Regions from separate parts of the Streptomyces sp. ISL-99 genome, predicted to be linked through region 1. Evidence: riboswitches for the same ligand, from Rfam matches in the RefSeq annotation. Region 1 holds a riboswitch; each other region holds the start of a gene.

Evidence for each region. Region 1 has a riboswitch for cyclic di-AMP ahead of J7E91_RS34645 (LysM peptidoglycan-binding domain-containing M23 family metallopeptidase). Riboswitches for the same ligand answer to the same signal wherever they lie in the genome.
Region 2: linked by a shared signal. The riboswitch ahead of J7E91_RS30355 (C40 family peptidase) and the one ahead of J7E91_RS34645 (LysM peptidoglycan-binding domain-containing M23 family metallopeptidase) in region 1 are both predicted to bind cyclic di-AMP.
Region 3: linked by a shared signal. The riboswitch ahead of J7E91_RS30860 (C40 family peptidase) and the one ahead of J7E91_RS34645 (LysM peptidoglycan-binding domain-containing M23 family metallopeptidase) in region 1 are both predicted to bind cyclic di-AMP.

What each region holds. Positions count from the first base shown of each region.
Region 1 is NZ_JAGGPC010000090.1:41,877-46,791, reverse strand. Features, by position in the region: gene J7E91_RS34655 (tyrosine-protein phosphatase) at 1-607, opposite strand, end outside; gene J7E91_RS34650 (alpha-galactosidase) at 774-2,870, shown strand; cyclic di-AMP (ydaO/yuaA leader) riboswitch at 3,198-3,370, shown strand; gene J7E91_RS34645 (LysM peptidoglycan-binding domain-containing M23 family metallopeptidase) at 3,373-4,305, shown strand; gene J7E91_RS34640 (SGNH/GDSL hydrolase family protein) at 4,486-4,915, shown strand, end outside.
Region 2 is NZ_JAGGPC010000061.1:39,678-44,592, reverse strand. Features, by position in the region: gene J7E91_RS30355 (C40 family peptidase) at 55-1,242, opposite strand; cyclic di-AMP (ydaO/yuaA leader) riboswitch at 1,241-1,403, opposite strand; gene pcrA (DNA helicase PcrA) at 1,713-4,172, shown strand; gene J7E91_RS30345 (M23 family metallopeptidase) at 4,222-4,915, opposite strand, start outside.
Region 3 is NZ_JAGGPC010000065.1:3,805-8,719, reverse strand. Features, by position in the region: gene J7E91_RS30885 (helix-turn-helix transcriptional regulator) at 1-357, opposite strand, end outside; gene J7E91_RS30880 (ATP-binding protein) at 586-1,029, shown strand; gene J7E91_RS30875 (LysR family transcriptional regulator) at 1,065-1,979, opposite strand; gene J7E91_RS30870 (LysE family translocator) at 2,071-2,715, shown strand; gene J7E91_RS30865 (VOC family protein) at 2,746-3,132, opposite strand; gene J7E91_RS30860 (C40 family peptidase) at 3,177-3,650, opposite strand; cyclic di-AMP (ydaO/yuaA leader) riboswitch at 3,654-3,836, opposite strand; gene J7E91_RS30855 (hypothetical protein) at 4,152-4,460, opposite strand; gene J7E91_RS30850 (ATP-dependent Clp protease proteolytic subunit) at 4,469-4,915, opposite strand, start outside.

The sequences.
Region 1 (4,915 bases):
AGCGGCGGTGCGGGTCGTTCGACTTCAGGTAGTCGGCCTCGATGGCCTCGCGCTCGACGCCGACCGCCAGCAGAGTCACCGCTATGGACAGGCCCGCGCGGTCCTTGCCCGCCGCGCAGTGCATCAGCGCGGGGACGGAGTCCTCGGCCAGGGCGTGCAGCACCTGGCTGTGCTCGGCCGTACGCTCCTTGATGATCATGCGGTACGTCGCCGACATGCGGTCCGCGGCCTTGCCGTCCGAAAGGATCTCGCGCAGCTCGTCGAGGTTCCCGTCGCGGACCATTTTCCAGAACACGGCACCGTCGGCCGGGTCCGTCAAGGGCAGGTTGACGTTGCGCACCCCCGGCAGCTCCACGTCCGGGCCCTCCAGCTTCTGGTCCGCCTCGTTGCGGAAGTCGAAGATCGTGTGGAGGCCGAGCGAACCGAGGAACGCCGCGTCGACGGCGGTGGCGTGCGCCAGGTGACCGCTGCGGAAGAGGGCTCCGTACCGGACCCGCCGCCCGTCCGCCGTCGGCAGGCCGCCCACGTCGCGGAAGTTGCGCACCGCGGCAAGCTCGGGCTCGTGCTCGGGCTCGGTCGACGGGACCTGCGGCAGCTGCTGTGTCACGTGGGCTCCTGAAGTCTGCCGTCGGCGCTGCTCGCCGACTTCGGCGCGTTTCGACGATACGACACGGGTTCCCGGGGCAACCATCTCGGCCGACCCCGTCCGGTCATTGCAACAGGGAGGCCGGACGAACGAAGATGTTCGTACCTGTGCGGATCTGGGGGACTTGATGATCGAGACCGGCGGCAACGGCCGTACCTGGCTGCTCTCCGGCGCGGCCGGCAGCTACGCGCTGCACCTCACCGGCCACGACGAGCTGGTTCACCTGCACTGGGGGCCGCGCATCTCCCTCGCCGCCGCCGAGTCCCTCGCCGCCGAACCCCCGCCACCGTACTGGCCGTTCGAGTCGCAGCTCGACGGGCGCGAGGAGTACCCGGTCGAGGGCGGTCCCCGTTTCGTACGGCCCGCCCTGTCCGTACGTACGCCCGTCGTGCGCGGCACCGAGTGGCGGTACTCGGAGGCGGCCACGGCCGGCGACGAACTGCGGCTGCGCTTCACCGACCCCGTCCACCACCTCGGCCTCACCCTGCACTACCGGATGCGCGAGGACTCCGACGTCGTCGAGCGGTGGGCCACCGTCGCGCACGAAGGACCGGCCGACGCCCCGGCCCTGGAACTGCTGCGGGCCGACGCCGCCGCCTGGACGCTGCCCCGGCGCGAGCGGTGGCGGCTGAGCCAGCTGCACGGCCGGTGGGCGGCCGAATCCCGGCTCGTACGCTCGGATCTCGCCCCCGGCGAGAAGGTCCTGGGCAGCCGCCGCGGCCACACGGGGCACCAGCACCTGCCCTGGGTCGCCCTCGACGCGGAGGGCGCCACGGAGGAGAGCGGTGAGGTGTACGGCTGCGCGCTCGGCTGGTCCGGGTCGTGGCGCATCGCCGTACAGCAACTGCCCGACGGGACGGTGCAGATCACCGGCGGAGCGGGACACGACGACTCGGGGCTGCTGCGGCTGGCGCCCGGCGGAACGTACACCACACCCGTCTTCGCGGGGCTGTGGAGCGACGGCGGGTTCGGCGGGGCGAGCCGGGCCTGGCACGCCTGGCAGCTCGCGCACGTGATCCCGGACGCCGAGCGCTCGCGGCCCGTTCTCTACAACTCCTGGGAAGCGACCGGCTTCGACATCTACGCGGAGCAGCAGCGCGCGCTCGCGCGACGGGCCGCGGACATCGGCGTCGAGCTGTTCGTGGTGGACGACGCGTGGTTCGGTGCGCGCGTCAGCGACCGGGCCGGGCTCGGGGACTGGACGCCCATCCCCGAGCGCTTTCCCGGTGGGCTGAAGCCGCTCGCCGACGAAGTGCACCGGCTGGGTATGCGGTTCGGGATCTGGGTGGAGCCCGAGATGGTCAACGCCGACAGCGATCTGTACCGGGCGCACCCCGACTGGGTGCAGCACCATCCGGGGCGCACCCGCACGGAGTTCCGCAACCAGCTCGTTCTCAACCTCGCGCGGGACGACGTCCAGGCGTACCTCTGGGAGCAGCTCGACGGCCTGCTGTCGAGCGCGCCCGTCGACTATGTGAAGTGGGACTTCAACCGCTGCTTCACCGACGCGGGCTGGCCGGGCGAACCGTACCCGCAGAGGCTGTGGACGGAGCACGTGCACGCTCTGTACGCGCTCCTCGACCGGCTGCGGGCCGCGCATCCGGGCGTGGCCTTCGAGTCCTGTTCGGGGGGCGGCGGACGGATCGACCTCGGGATCCTGTCCCGTACCGACCAGGTGTGGACCTCGGACAACACCGATCCGCTGGACCGGCTCGCCATCCAGCACGGCTTCAGTCAGCTGCACCCGGCGCGGGCGATGGCCGCGTGGGTCACCGACAGCCCCAACACCCAGCTCAACGGGCGGGTCAGCTCGCTGCGCTTCCGCTTCGTGAGCGCGATGGCGGGCGTGCTCGGCATCGGCGGCGATCTGACCGGGTGGGGGGAGGACGAGATCGCCGAGGCGCGCGAGTGGGTGGACCTGTACAAGGAGATCAGGCCGGTCGTGCAGCACGGCGAGCTGTACCGGCTGCGCGCCCCCGACGGCGGGCTCAGCGCGGTCCAGTACCTGCGCGGCGACGACATCGTGGTCCTCGCGTGGCTGCAGGCCCAGCACTACGGCGAGCAGCAGCCGCCGCTGCGCCTGCGGGGGCTCGACCCGGAAGCGGCGTACGCCTGCCTGGACACCTCGGCCGTGCACCGGGGTTCCGTACTGCTCCACCGGGGGCTGCGCACCGCGCTGCGCGGGGATCTCGACGCGGCGGTCTTCCGGTTGCGGAGGATTTGACGCCTTTACGGGCATAAGGGGGGATGTGAGTCACGGTTGGGGCGAAACGGGCTATTTCCTACTAACTCCCCTGGTGGGTACGGGAAATGGCGGGACCGCTGGTGAGCAGGATCATATTCGTGACGGTGCGTGGCGAAGCGCCGTGAGCAACTACCAGTTCACGCGCGGGGCGCGATGATCCGTAATCCACAGAGGGTGACGGGAATTGCGCCGTGAATTCTCTCGGGGCAATGGCGGAACGAATGGACTGGCTTGTACGGGGCAGCCCCGTCGGCTTACGGTCACCGTCAATCCGGGAGGACCGCCGAATCCTGCCACCTCCCGGGGTCCGCACTCACACTCACTCACGCGTGGCAGGAGCGGGGGACCCAGGTAAGTACGCCGGCCACCGGATGTTCCATTGTCCGGTCCGGCTTTGGGGTTAAGTCGCGCAACAGCGCGGCCGGGCATCTCCAGTCCGAACCCGACAGCTCACCTCGTAGGCGCCGGAGAGGAATGTTCCATGCCCGCAAAGGGTAAGCACCGCCGCCCGAGGTCCAACCCGCTCACGCGCGGATTCGTCGCCGCGGGAACGGGCGGAGCCGCACTCGCACTTCCCCTCATCGCCGCCACCGGCGCGAACGCCGCGGAGAAGGCCGCTCCGGCCCCCGCGTCCGCCGGCAAGGCCGCCCCCGACTCCTCGGCCGCTTCTGAGAAGGCGACGCCGAAGAAGAAGACCGGCACCAAGACCTACTCCGTGGTCTCCGGCGACTACCTGTCGAAGATCGCCGACGAGCAGGACGTGCGTGGCGGCTGGCAGAAGCTGTACGAGGACAACCGTGAGGTCGTCGGCGGCAACCCCTCGCTGATCCTGCCCGGCATGAAGCTGACCATCGGGGCGAAGGCGGCGGCCCCGGCCAAGCCGGCCCCCGCGAAGGCCGCTCCGGCGAAGCCCGCCCCGGCGAAGGCCGCCCCCCAGCCCGCCCCCAAGGCAGAGGCCGAGAAGCCTGTCTCCGCCCCTGCCCCGGCCGCTGCCGCGCAGAGCGCCGGATCCGGCTTCACCGCCCCCGTCTCCGCAAGCGTCACCACGCCGTACCGCGCCGCCGGCGGCAGCTGGTCCAGCGGCTACCACACGGGCGTCGACTTCGCCGCGGCGAGCGGTACCCCGGTCAAGGCGGTCGGTGCGGGCACCGTCGTCTCCGCGGGCTGGAGCGGCTCGTACGGCAACGAGGTCGTCATCAAGCACGACGACGGCCGGTACTCGCAGTACGCCCACCTGTCCTCGCTGTCCGTCTCCTCCGGCCAGAGCGTCGGCGGCGGCACGCAGATCGGCTTCTCCGGCAGCACGGGCAACTCCACCGGCCCGCACCTGCACTTCGAGATCCGGACCGGCCCGAGCTACGGCTCGGACGTCGACCCGCTGGCCTACCTCCGCGGCCACGGCGTCATTGTCTGACCTGTTTGAGCGCTCCCCGTACGCCTCCTTTTGCTGCCACACACGGCGGCAAAAGGGGGCGTACGTGCGTTTTCGGTCTATTCCGGGTTGGGTGAATCTTGACCGGTGTCGTATATCACGCCGCGTCAACCCCTCCCTACGGTGGCGTAGGTCACTTGCTCCAGTGGAGGATGTGCCGACGTGGCAGACGATTCGAGATCATTCAGCGCAGGCACCATCGGGTCGTACGCGGCGATCGGCGACAGCTTCACCGAGGGCGTCGGAGATCCGGGACTCGACGGTGCGTTCATCGGCTGGGCCGACCGGCTCGCCGTACTCCTCGACGACCGCGTCCCCGAGCACACGTTCCGCTACGCCAACCTCGCCGTACGCGGCCGCCTGCTCGACCAGATCGTGGCCGAGCAGGTCCCGCGCGCGAAGGCACTGGCTCCCGACCTGGTGAGCTTCTGCGCCGGCGGCAACGACATCCTCCGGCCCGGCAGCGACCCCGACGACGTGGCCGAGCGCTTCGAGCGGGCGGTCGCCGACCTCACCAACGCCGTGGGCACCGTCATGGTGACCACCGGCTTCGACACGCGCGGCATTCCCGTGCTGCGTCATCTGCGCGGCA
Region 2 (4,915 bases), on a different contig from region 1:
GAGAGCCGGAATAAACCAACAGCGTCGGCACGAGCCCCGTCCGGCCTCTCGTCGCTACGCGGGGCGGACGCTGCCGTAGATCGGCATGTAGTAGACCGACTCCTCGCGGACGTACGCGCCGGGCTTGGGGGCGTGGATCATCTTGCCGCCGCCGATGTAGATGCCGACGTGGCTGATGTCGTCGTAGAAGAAGACGAGGTCGCCCGGCCTGAGGTTGTCGGTCGCGACGCGGGTGCCGACGTTCACCTGGTCCCAGGTGGTACGGGGGAGAGCGACGCCGGCGGCCTTCCAGGCGCCCTGGGTCAGGCCGGAGCAGTCGTACGAACTGGGGCCTGCCGCGCCCCAGACGTACGGCTTGCCGATCTGGGCACGGGCGAAGGCGAGGACCTTCTCGGCCTTGACGGCGTACGCATCGGTGGAGCCGGCGCCGGATCCAGGGGCTGTGCCGGTGCCGGATCCGGGGGCGGTGCCCGTGCCCGTGCCTGTGGCCGTATCTGTTTCCGTATCGCTCTCGGCCTTCTGGGCCTCTTCCTGCTGGCGCTTGCGCTCCGCCTCGGCCTTGCGCCTCGCCTCCGCCTCCCGCTTCTTCTCAAGCTCCGCCAGCCGCGCCTTCTCCTCGGCGGTCAGCCGGGACAGCAGCTCGCGTGCCTCCCCGAGCTTCCTCTGTACGTCCTGCTTCGAGGCCTTGAGGGAGGCCTGCGACTCGGTGAGGGTCTCCAGGCTCCGCGTCGCCTCGGCGCGCTTCTGCGATGCCGCCGCCTGCTGCTGCTCGAAGTCGGTCACGTCCGTCTTCTGGCGTTCCGTCATCCGGTCCATCAGCCGGTTCTGGTCGAAGTACGCCTGCGGGCTGTCCGCCAGGAGCAGCGCGGCGGTCGGGGTGACCGACCCCGACCGATACTGCGCGGCCGCGTAGTTGCCCAGCTTGCGCCGCGCCTCGTTCAGCCTCTCCGTGCGCTTGGCCACGGCGTCGAGCAGGCCGTCCACGGACTTGCGCTGCTGCTCGGTCTTCTCTTTGGCCAGGTTGTACTTCTGCGTGGCCGTACCGGCCTGCCGGTAGAGGTCGTCGACCTTCTTCTGCACCTCTTCGACGGTCGGCTTGGGAGCCGTCGGCGCGGCGGGTGCCGCACCCGCTGTCTGGGCGAGCAGGCCGACTGAGGCGAATGCGGCCGTCGTGATGCCCAGGGCGGGAGCGGTGGTGCGTACCCGGGTACGCGGCTTGCGATGCGACGCCAAGGCCGGCATCTCCTTCCGTGGACCGCCTACCGGGTTAGCTGTCGGGTTCGGGCGGAACGGAAGGTGCCCTACGGTCCGTGGGACTGCGGACCGATTCACCCCAGGTGATGCGCGTGGGTCCCCGGTTCCGAACTGCCCTGAGGACAGACCGGATTCGGCGTGGGCCGCCCGCTCCAGCGCTGTTCGCCGGTGGGGGTACGAGCTGCCCGAGTCGGCACGCTAGCCAAGAGTCGTGGCTGCTGGGAAGCCCGATGTTCGATATGCCCGATACATTTTCGTGACCTGGCCGAGTTGATTCCGTTGCGGGGGTTGCAAGGGCGCGGAGGGCGTCGGCAGGGTCACAGCGCGTGCGCAAGGTCACACGCGGCGGCAAGGGACGCACGGACGTGCGGAGGGCCGGTTCTCCTTCCGCCCCGATGCGTGTGGCCGTGGTGAATCCGGGGCGGGCTGTCGGTGGTCCCGCCTAAGCTTGGTAGACGATGAGCAGCCTCTTTGACGACAGCTTCCTGGCCGACCTCCAGCACTCGGAGTACGCAAAGGACACAGCCCCGCCGCCCCCCGAGGACCACGCCCCGGAGGAGGTCCCGCACGACCTCTTCGGCGGTGCCTTCGACGCGCCCCCGGCCCCCAGGGACGCGCACTACAGGGACGGCGCGCCGCGCCCGGTCGTGGACGCCTCCGCGCTGCTCGAAGGGCTGAACGAAGAGCAGCGCGCCGCCGTCGTGCACACCGGGTCACCGCTGCTCATCGTGGCCGGCGCGGGCTCGGGCAAGACCCGCGTCCTGACCCACCGGATCGCGTACCTGCTGGCCAAGCGGGGTGTGCACCCCGGGCAGATCCTCGCGATCACCTTCACCAACAAGGCCGCCGGTGAGATGAAGGAGCGGGTGGAGCAGCTCGTCGGCCCGCGCGCCGGTCACATGTGGGTCTCCACCTTCCACAGCGCGTGCGTGCGCATCCTGCGCCGCGAGTCGAAGAAGCTCGGCTTCACGTCCTCGTTCTCGATCTACGACGCCGCCGACTCGAAGCGCCTCATGGCGCTCGTCTGCCGCGATCTGGACCTCGACCCGAAGCGCTTCCCGCCGAAGGCGTTCAGCGCCAAGGTCTCGAACCTGAAGAACGAGCTGATAGACGAAGAGACCTTCGCCGGTCAGGCCGCCGACGGCTTCGAGAAGACCCTGGCGCAGGCGTACGCGATGTACCAGGCGCGGCTGCGTGAGGCCAACGCCCTGGACTTCGACGACATCATCATGACCACGGTGCACCTGCTCCAGGCGTTCCCCGATGTCGCCGAGCACTACCGGATGCGCTTCCGTCACGTCATGGTCGACGAGTACCAGGACACCAACCACGCTCAGTACACGCTCGTACGCGAACTGGTGGGTCCCTCGGGCGAGGGCCGGGCGCCGGGTGAGCTGTGCGTCGTGGGCGACGCAGACCAGTCGATCTACGCCTTCCGCGGAGCCACCATCCGTAACATCCTCCAGTTCGAGGAGGACTACCCGGACGCGAAGACGATCCTGCTGGAGCAGAACTACCGCTCGACGCAGACCATTCTCACCGCGGCCAACGCCGTCATCGAGCGCAACGAGAACCGCCGGCCGAAGAACCTGTGGACGGAAGCCGGCGCCGGCTCCCTGATCACCGGGTACGTCGCGGACACCGAGCACGACGAGGCGCAGTTCGTCGCCGAGGAGATCGACCGGCTGACGGACGCGGGCGACGCGAAGGCCGGTGACGTCGCCGTTTTCTACCGTACGAACGCCCAGTCCCGTGTCTTCGAAGAGATCTTCATCCGCGTCGGGCTGCCCTACAAGGTCGTCGGCGGCGTGCGCTTCTACGAGCGCAAGGAGGTCCGGGATGTGCTCGCGTACCTGCGCGTCCTGGCGAACCCCGAGGACACCGTTCCGCTGCGCCGCATTCTGAACGTACCGAAGCGGGGCATCGGCGACCGGGCCGAGGCGATGATCGACGCGCTGTCGCTGCGCGAGAAGATCAGCTTCCCGCAGGCGCTGCGGCGCGTGGACGAGGCGTACGGCATGGCCGCCCGCTCGGCGAACGCCGTGAAGCGCTTCAACACGCTGATGGAGGAGCTCCGCACGATCGTCGAGTCGGGCGCCGGCCCCGCCACGGTCCTCGAAGCGGTCTTCGAACGGACCGGTTACCTCGCCGAGTTGCAGGCGTCGACCGACCCGCAGGACGAAACGCGCATCGAGAACCTCCAGGAGCTCGCCGCCGTGGCCCTGGAGTTCGAGCAGGAGCGGGAGGGCGACGAGCCCGGCACGCTGGCCGAATTCCTGGAGAAGGTCGCGCTCGTCGCCGACTCCGACCAGATCCCCGACGAGGACGAGGAAGGGTCGGGCGTCATCACGCTGATGACGCTGCACACCGCCAAGGGACTGGAGTTCCCCGTGGTGTTCCTGACGGGCATGGAGGACGGCGTCTTCCCGCACATGCGCGCGCTCGGTCAGACCAAGGAGCTGGAGGAGGAGCGGCGGCTCGCGTACGTCGGCATCACGCGCGCCCGCGAGCGGCTCTACCTGACCCGGGCGTCGATGCGCAGCGCGTGGGGACAGCCGTCGTACAACCCGCCGTCGCGGTTCCTGGAGGAGATCCCTGAGACGTACCTGACGTGGAAGCGCAAGGGCGCGCAGATTCCGGCCGGGCCGGTGTCGGGCGTCGCCTCCTCGCTGTCGTCCTCGCTGGCCTCGCGGTCGCGGGGCGCGGGCGGCAGCGCTTCGGGATTCGCCACGCGGCGGACCTCGGACAAGCCGGTGGTCGCGCTGTCGGTCGGAGACCGGGTCACGCACGACCAGTTCGGGCTCGGCACCGTGATGACGGTGACGGGGACGGGGTCGGACGCGCAGGCGACCATCGACTTCGGCGACGAGCGGCCGAAGAAGCTGCTGCTCAGGTACGCGCCGGTCGAGAAGCTTTAGGGGCGGCGACCGCGCGCGGGGAGCGCGAAGCGGGAATGCCGGGCGCCGCCTAGGTCGGGCTGAGGCCGTGGCTGCGGAACCAGGGCAGAGGGTCGATCGCCGAGCCGCCGCCGGGGCGCACCTCGAAGTGGAGGTGCGGCCCTGTGGAGTTGCCCGAGTTGCCGGAGTACGCGATGACGTCGCCGGCCTGGACCGAGCCTGAGCGGATCTTGGTGCTGCTGAGGTGGCAGTACCAGGTCTCCGTACCGTCGGCGGCGGTCACTATCGCCATGTTTCCGTAGGCGGTGTTGTACTGCGTGCGGACCGTGCCGTCGGTCGCGGCCATCACCGGGGTGCCGTACGACACGGGGAAGTCGATGCCGGAGTGCACGGACATCCAGTTGACGCCGGCCTGGCCGTAGTACGCACTGAGACCGTGCTGCTGGACCGGGAGCGCGAACTTCGGGCGGGCGGCCTCCTTGCGGGCGGCCTCCTCGGCCCTGCGCTTCTTCTCGGCCGCCTGGCGCTCCCTGAGGTCGATACGTTCCTGCGTGCGGCTGGCGCGGTCGGCGAAGTCCTCGGCCTTCGTGCTGAGGTTGGCGAACTGCGTGTCGAGCTTGTTGTTGACCGCGACGGGCTTCACCGAGCCGGGATCGGCCGCCGACGCCGTCGTGGTGGTGTCCTTCTTCTCCTCGGCGGGCGCGCCGCCGCCGACGCTGCCGACCGAGGCGGCGGCGATGCCGGCCACGCCCATCACGCAGGCG
Region 3 (4,915 bases), on a different contig from region 1:
GGTCTCCAGGGTGCGCGCCGAACTCGCCTGTGACTCCAGGCTGATGAGGTCCCGGTACTGGGGCGGCAGCAGACCGCGGTACGCATGCCACCAGTGCTTGCCGTCCTCATGGGCCGGTGGGCTCGTGAACGCGTTGACCAGCTCCCTCAGTCGGGGGTCGGTGACTCCGTACGCGTCGAGCAGCCGGTTCACGTCGGACGGCTTCACGGCGCTGCGACCTGTCTCGATCCTGCTCACCTTCGACTGGTGCCACCCGACCAGGCGGGCGGCCTCGGGGCTGGTGAGCCCGGCCTTGTCGCGCAGTCTCCGCAGCTCCTCTCCGAGCTTGCGCCGACGTACCGCGGGACTCTGCCGCATGTCCGCCTCCTTCCAACCGGCGAGGATGCGCCGGTTCGAGCCCGAATACGGTCTCGCGTAGCAGAGTTCACCGCATCGAGCGACAGATATATGCATATCTTGGGTGATCAGGCCCTATCGGAGCACCATGAGTGGCACTCTGGCGACGGAGCACAATCCGAGGCCGTCCTCGAAGTTCATCCGCTACGAGTCGGAGTCCGGCCCCGGTGGGAAAGGGACAGCGTCGCCATGGCAGACCACCAGGAAGCATCCGTCACTCTGCCGAGCGAGCCAGCCTCGGTCTCCGCCGCGAGGAGATATGTCGCGGAGATTCTCGGCGAGTGGGGCATGCCCCCGGGATCCGACGCCGCCGATACCGTACGGCTGATCGTTTCGGAGCTGGCCACCAATGCCGTTCAGCACACTTTCGGGCAGTCGCCGACGTTCACCGTTGACGTACAGCTCGACCGGGACGAGCAGTTGCGCATCGGCGTCACCGACAGCCACCCCCGCTGGCCGAAACGGCTTCCCGCGGCCGTCCAGCAGGACAACGGGCGCGGCATAGTGATCATCCGGTGTCTCACCGCCGAATGCGGTGGGCGGGTCTCCGTCCAGCCCACCCGCCAAGGGGGCAAGACCGTGTGGATCGAACTGCCCTGGTCCGTTCCCGTGCAGCAGCCCGTCGCCCAGTAGAGGCACCCGTCGGCCAGGAAGAGGCATCAGGGCCGTCAGGATGCCCCGGCCCTGCCGAACGCGCCGCGCAGCAGCGCGCGCAGCGTGTCCGCCGCCGGGCTCGCCTCGCCCGGCCGGTGCGCCACCGAGATCGTGCGCCGCAGCCCGGCCGGCTCCAGCGCCCGTACGCCCAGCGGGGTCATCGCCATCGCGGCGACCATCTCCGGCACCACTGCCACCCCCAGCCCCGCACTGACCAGGGCGCACACCAGGGCGTACCCCGGCGACTCGCACACCACTGCCGGCGTTGCCCCCGCCGTGGCCAGCGCCGCCTCTACGCCCTGCCGGGGCGGATGCGAGGGCGCGCTGCTGATCAGCGGCTGCCCGGCGAGTTCGGCGACCGGCAGCCGCCCGGAGCCGCCGGCCAGCGCGTGGCCGGGCGCTGTCACCAGTACGAGCTCCTCGACCAGCAGGAGCTCCGCCGCGACTCCGGCGGGCAACGGTACGGGCGGCGCGGGCTCGTAGGCGTGGGTCAGCGCCAGGTCGACCGCGCCCGAGGCAACCGCCGAGACGCCGTCGGGCGGCTCGTAGTCGGCCACCGCCAGTTCCACGTCCGGATGGGCGCGGCGGAAGGCACTGAGCACGGGCGGCAGCAGATGGATCCCGGCCGTGGTGAACGTACCCACGCGCAGGCGTCCGCCGGACAGGCCCGCCAGCCGGGCGAGCTCGTGCCGCGCCTGGTCCATCTCGTCCAGTACGCGGCGGGCCCGCGCCGCCAGCAGTTCGCCGGCCGCCGTCAGGCGGGCCCCGCGGTGGTGGCGTACCAGCAGAGCGGCGCCCGCCTCCCGCTCCAGCTTCGCGAGCTGCTGGGACAGGGCGGGTGCGGTGTAGCCCAGGCGCGCGGCGACCCGCGTGATTGAACCGGCCTCGGCGACCGCCACCAGCGCCGCGAGCCGGGTCGGGTCGTACATCCGGCGGTCCCTCTTCTTTAAGCATTCCTTTAGGCAGACCCAGAAGATCGCAAGTACATGCTAAAGCCCTGGAGCGGCCAGGCTGGAGGGCATGGACGCACAGCTGGTCGCCTTCACGGGCGTCGCCGCGGGCATGGTCGCCATGCCCGGCGCGGATTTCACCGTCGTCGTACGCAACGCACTGGCATCCCGCCGGGACGGGGTGGCGTGCGCGGTAGGGGTCGCGGGCGGGCTCCTCGTCCACACGGCGCTGGCCGTGGCGGGACTCGCCGCCGTACTGGTCGCCGTGCCGGCGCTCTTCCGCGCGATCCAGCTGCTCGGCGGCGCCTACATCCTCTTCCTCGGCTACCGGGCCCTGTGGTCCGCGCTGCGCCCGGCGCCGCCGCGGAAGGAGGAACCGGAGCCGGAGGGGGGAACGGCCGGCGGCACCGGGCGCAGTCTGCGCCAGGGCTTCCTCACCAACGCGCTCAACCCCAAGGCGCCGGTGCTCTTCCTCAGTCTGCTTCCCCAGTTCGTGCCCGCGGACCAGCAGCCGCTGCCCAGGACCCTGTTGCTCGCCACGATCGTCGTCGTACTGGCGCTGCTGTGGTTCCCGGCCGTGGCCCTGCTGGTGGACGGGCTCGGCGCCTGGCTGCGGCGGCCGGGCGCGGCCCGCGCCGTGGAAGCGGTCAGCGGGATCGCGCTCGTCGTGCTGGGGGTGGCCCTGCTGGCAGGACCGGTGACGGCGGCCGCGTAACCGCCGGACCGCGGGCCACCCCGCACCCCGTCAGACGAGCCCGCGCTCCTCAGCGCTGCGCTCCACGCAGAACTCGTTGCCCTCGGGGTCGGCCATGACGACCCAGCCGAGACCGTCCTCGGTGCGACGGTCGCTGACGATCCGCGCACCGAGCGCGGCGAGCCGCTCCACCTCGGCATCCCGCGTGCCGCGCGGCGGCTGGATGTCGAGGTGGACGCGGTTCTTGACGGCCTTGCCCTCCGGCACCCGGATGAACAGGAGTCCGGGCACCTCGGGTTGTTCCGGATCGATCAGCACCTCGTCGTCGCCCGGCGCGTCCAGCAGCTTGTAGCCGGTCAGGTGGGACCAGAACTCGGCGACGGCGTACGGGTCGTGGGCATCGAAGGTGATGTGACGTACCGGATTCAGGAAGGTCATGGAGACGAACGTACCTTCCCGGATCGACAGTTTGTGCGGAGAATTCAGCGCACCCGGCCGTACCAGACGCTCTTGGACCAGATCTTCTCCAGCTTGACCACGGACCCCGACTTGGGGGAGTGCCAGATCTTGCCGCTCCCCGCGTAGATGCCCACGTGGTAGACGCTCCGCCCGGAGTGGAAGAAGACCAGGTCGCCGCGCTGGCGGCTGGAGGCGGAGATGTGCCGGGTCTTGTTGTACTGGGCCTGGGCGGTGCGCGGCAGGCTCTTGCCGACCTTCTTGTACGAATAGAGCGTCAGCCCTGAGCAGTCGAACCGGCTCGGGCCCGCTGCCCCGTACCTGTACGGGGCCCCCTTCTTCGACGCGGCGACGTTGAGCGCCTTCGTCGAGTGCGCTGCGGCGTGTGCTTCGGGGACGGCCCCCGGCGCCAGCATCGTGCCGCCGATCGCGGCGAGGGTGAGAGCCGAAGCGGCTCCGGCCCGGGACAGTACGGTCGGGACATTCCTGTGCGCGGTCATGCGCAACCCTTCGTCAGCCGCCTGTGAAGGATGACCTGTCGGGTTCGGACAGGCGAAGATGCCCGGCCGCGTGACGCGGCTTCACCCCGAGGGACGACCGTCTCCGGTCACCCCGTACTGCTTGGGTCCTCCACTCCTGCCGATGCACTCCTGTCGACCAGTCATCCGGGACGGCGGCAGGACTCAGCGTCCGCCCGGACCGCCCCGCCGCGGTGGCGGGGGCTTGTCGTCCCAGGGATCTTGACTCATGAACCACCGGATTTCCGAGCCGAAACGGCGTTTTGTGAGGCTGCTCACCGATGACCCGTTCGGGTGGACAGGGGAATTTGCGGCGCGGGGCGCGGGTGCCCGGCGATGGCCGTACCAGCGGCGGAATGCTCAATTCCGCCTGGCGCGTAGGCAGGTTGCGCAAGTTGGGCCGTACCGCTGTTCAGGTATTTCCTACGCCGTTTGGATGAGCTCTTCTCGTACGCCAATGGGGGGTAGGTGGCTGGCTGTGTGTCAACTCGCTGATACCGGCGGGAGGGTGACGCGGCCCGCCCGTCGCTCTCCGTCGAGCACGCGCAAGGCCCGCGCGAGCGTGGCGGCATGCACGCGCGTCTCGCCGCGTTCGTGCATCAGGGCGAGCGCGTCCCGCAGGGCGGCGGCCTTCCCGGCGAGGGCCTGTGCCGCCCGCAGGGCGCCGTAGGTGTCCGCGCCCCGTGCGGGGTTGATGCGTCCCATCAGGTCGAGGACTTCGAGGTAGCGGTCGACGAACTCGCACTCGGCGCGCGTCAGTGCGGGCAGCGGCGGCAGTTCGGGCGGCAGCATGCGCGGATTCACCTCGGCGAGGAAAACGTGAGGGAGGCCTTGCGGCTCTGTACGACGTGGTCCACCAGGCCGTACGCCGCCGCCGCTTCGGCCGTGAACACCTTGTCGCGCTCGATGTCCTCGTCGACGCGCGCCACGCTCTGGCCGGTGTGCCGCGCGAGGAGTCCGGTGAGCAGCTCACGCATGCGCGTCAACTCCCTTGCCTCGATCTCCAGGTCGGAGGGCTGGCCGTGCACGGGCCGGTCGATGGAGGGCTGGCTGAGCAGCACCCGGGCTCCCGGCAGCGCGAGGCGCTTGCCCGGCGTGCCGGCCGCGAGCAGCACGGCGGCGGAGGACGCGGCCTGGCCCAGGCAGATCGTCTCGACGTCGCAGGTGACGAACTGGATCGTGTCGTAGATCGCGGTCATGGCGGTGTGCGAGCCGCCGGCGGAGTTGATGTAGAGCGAGATGTCCCG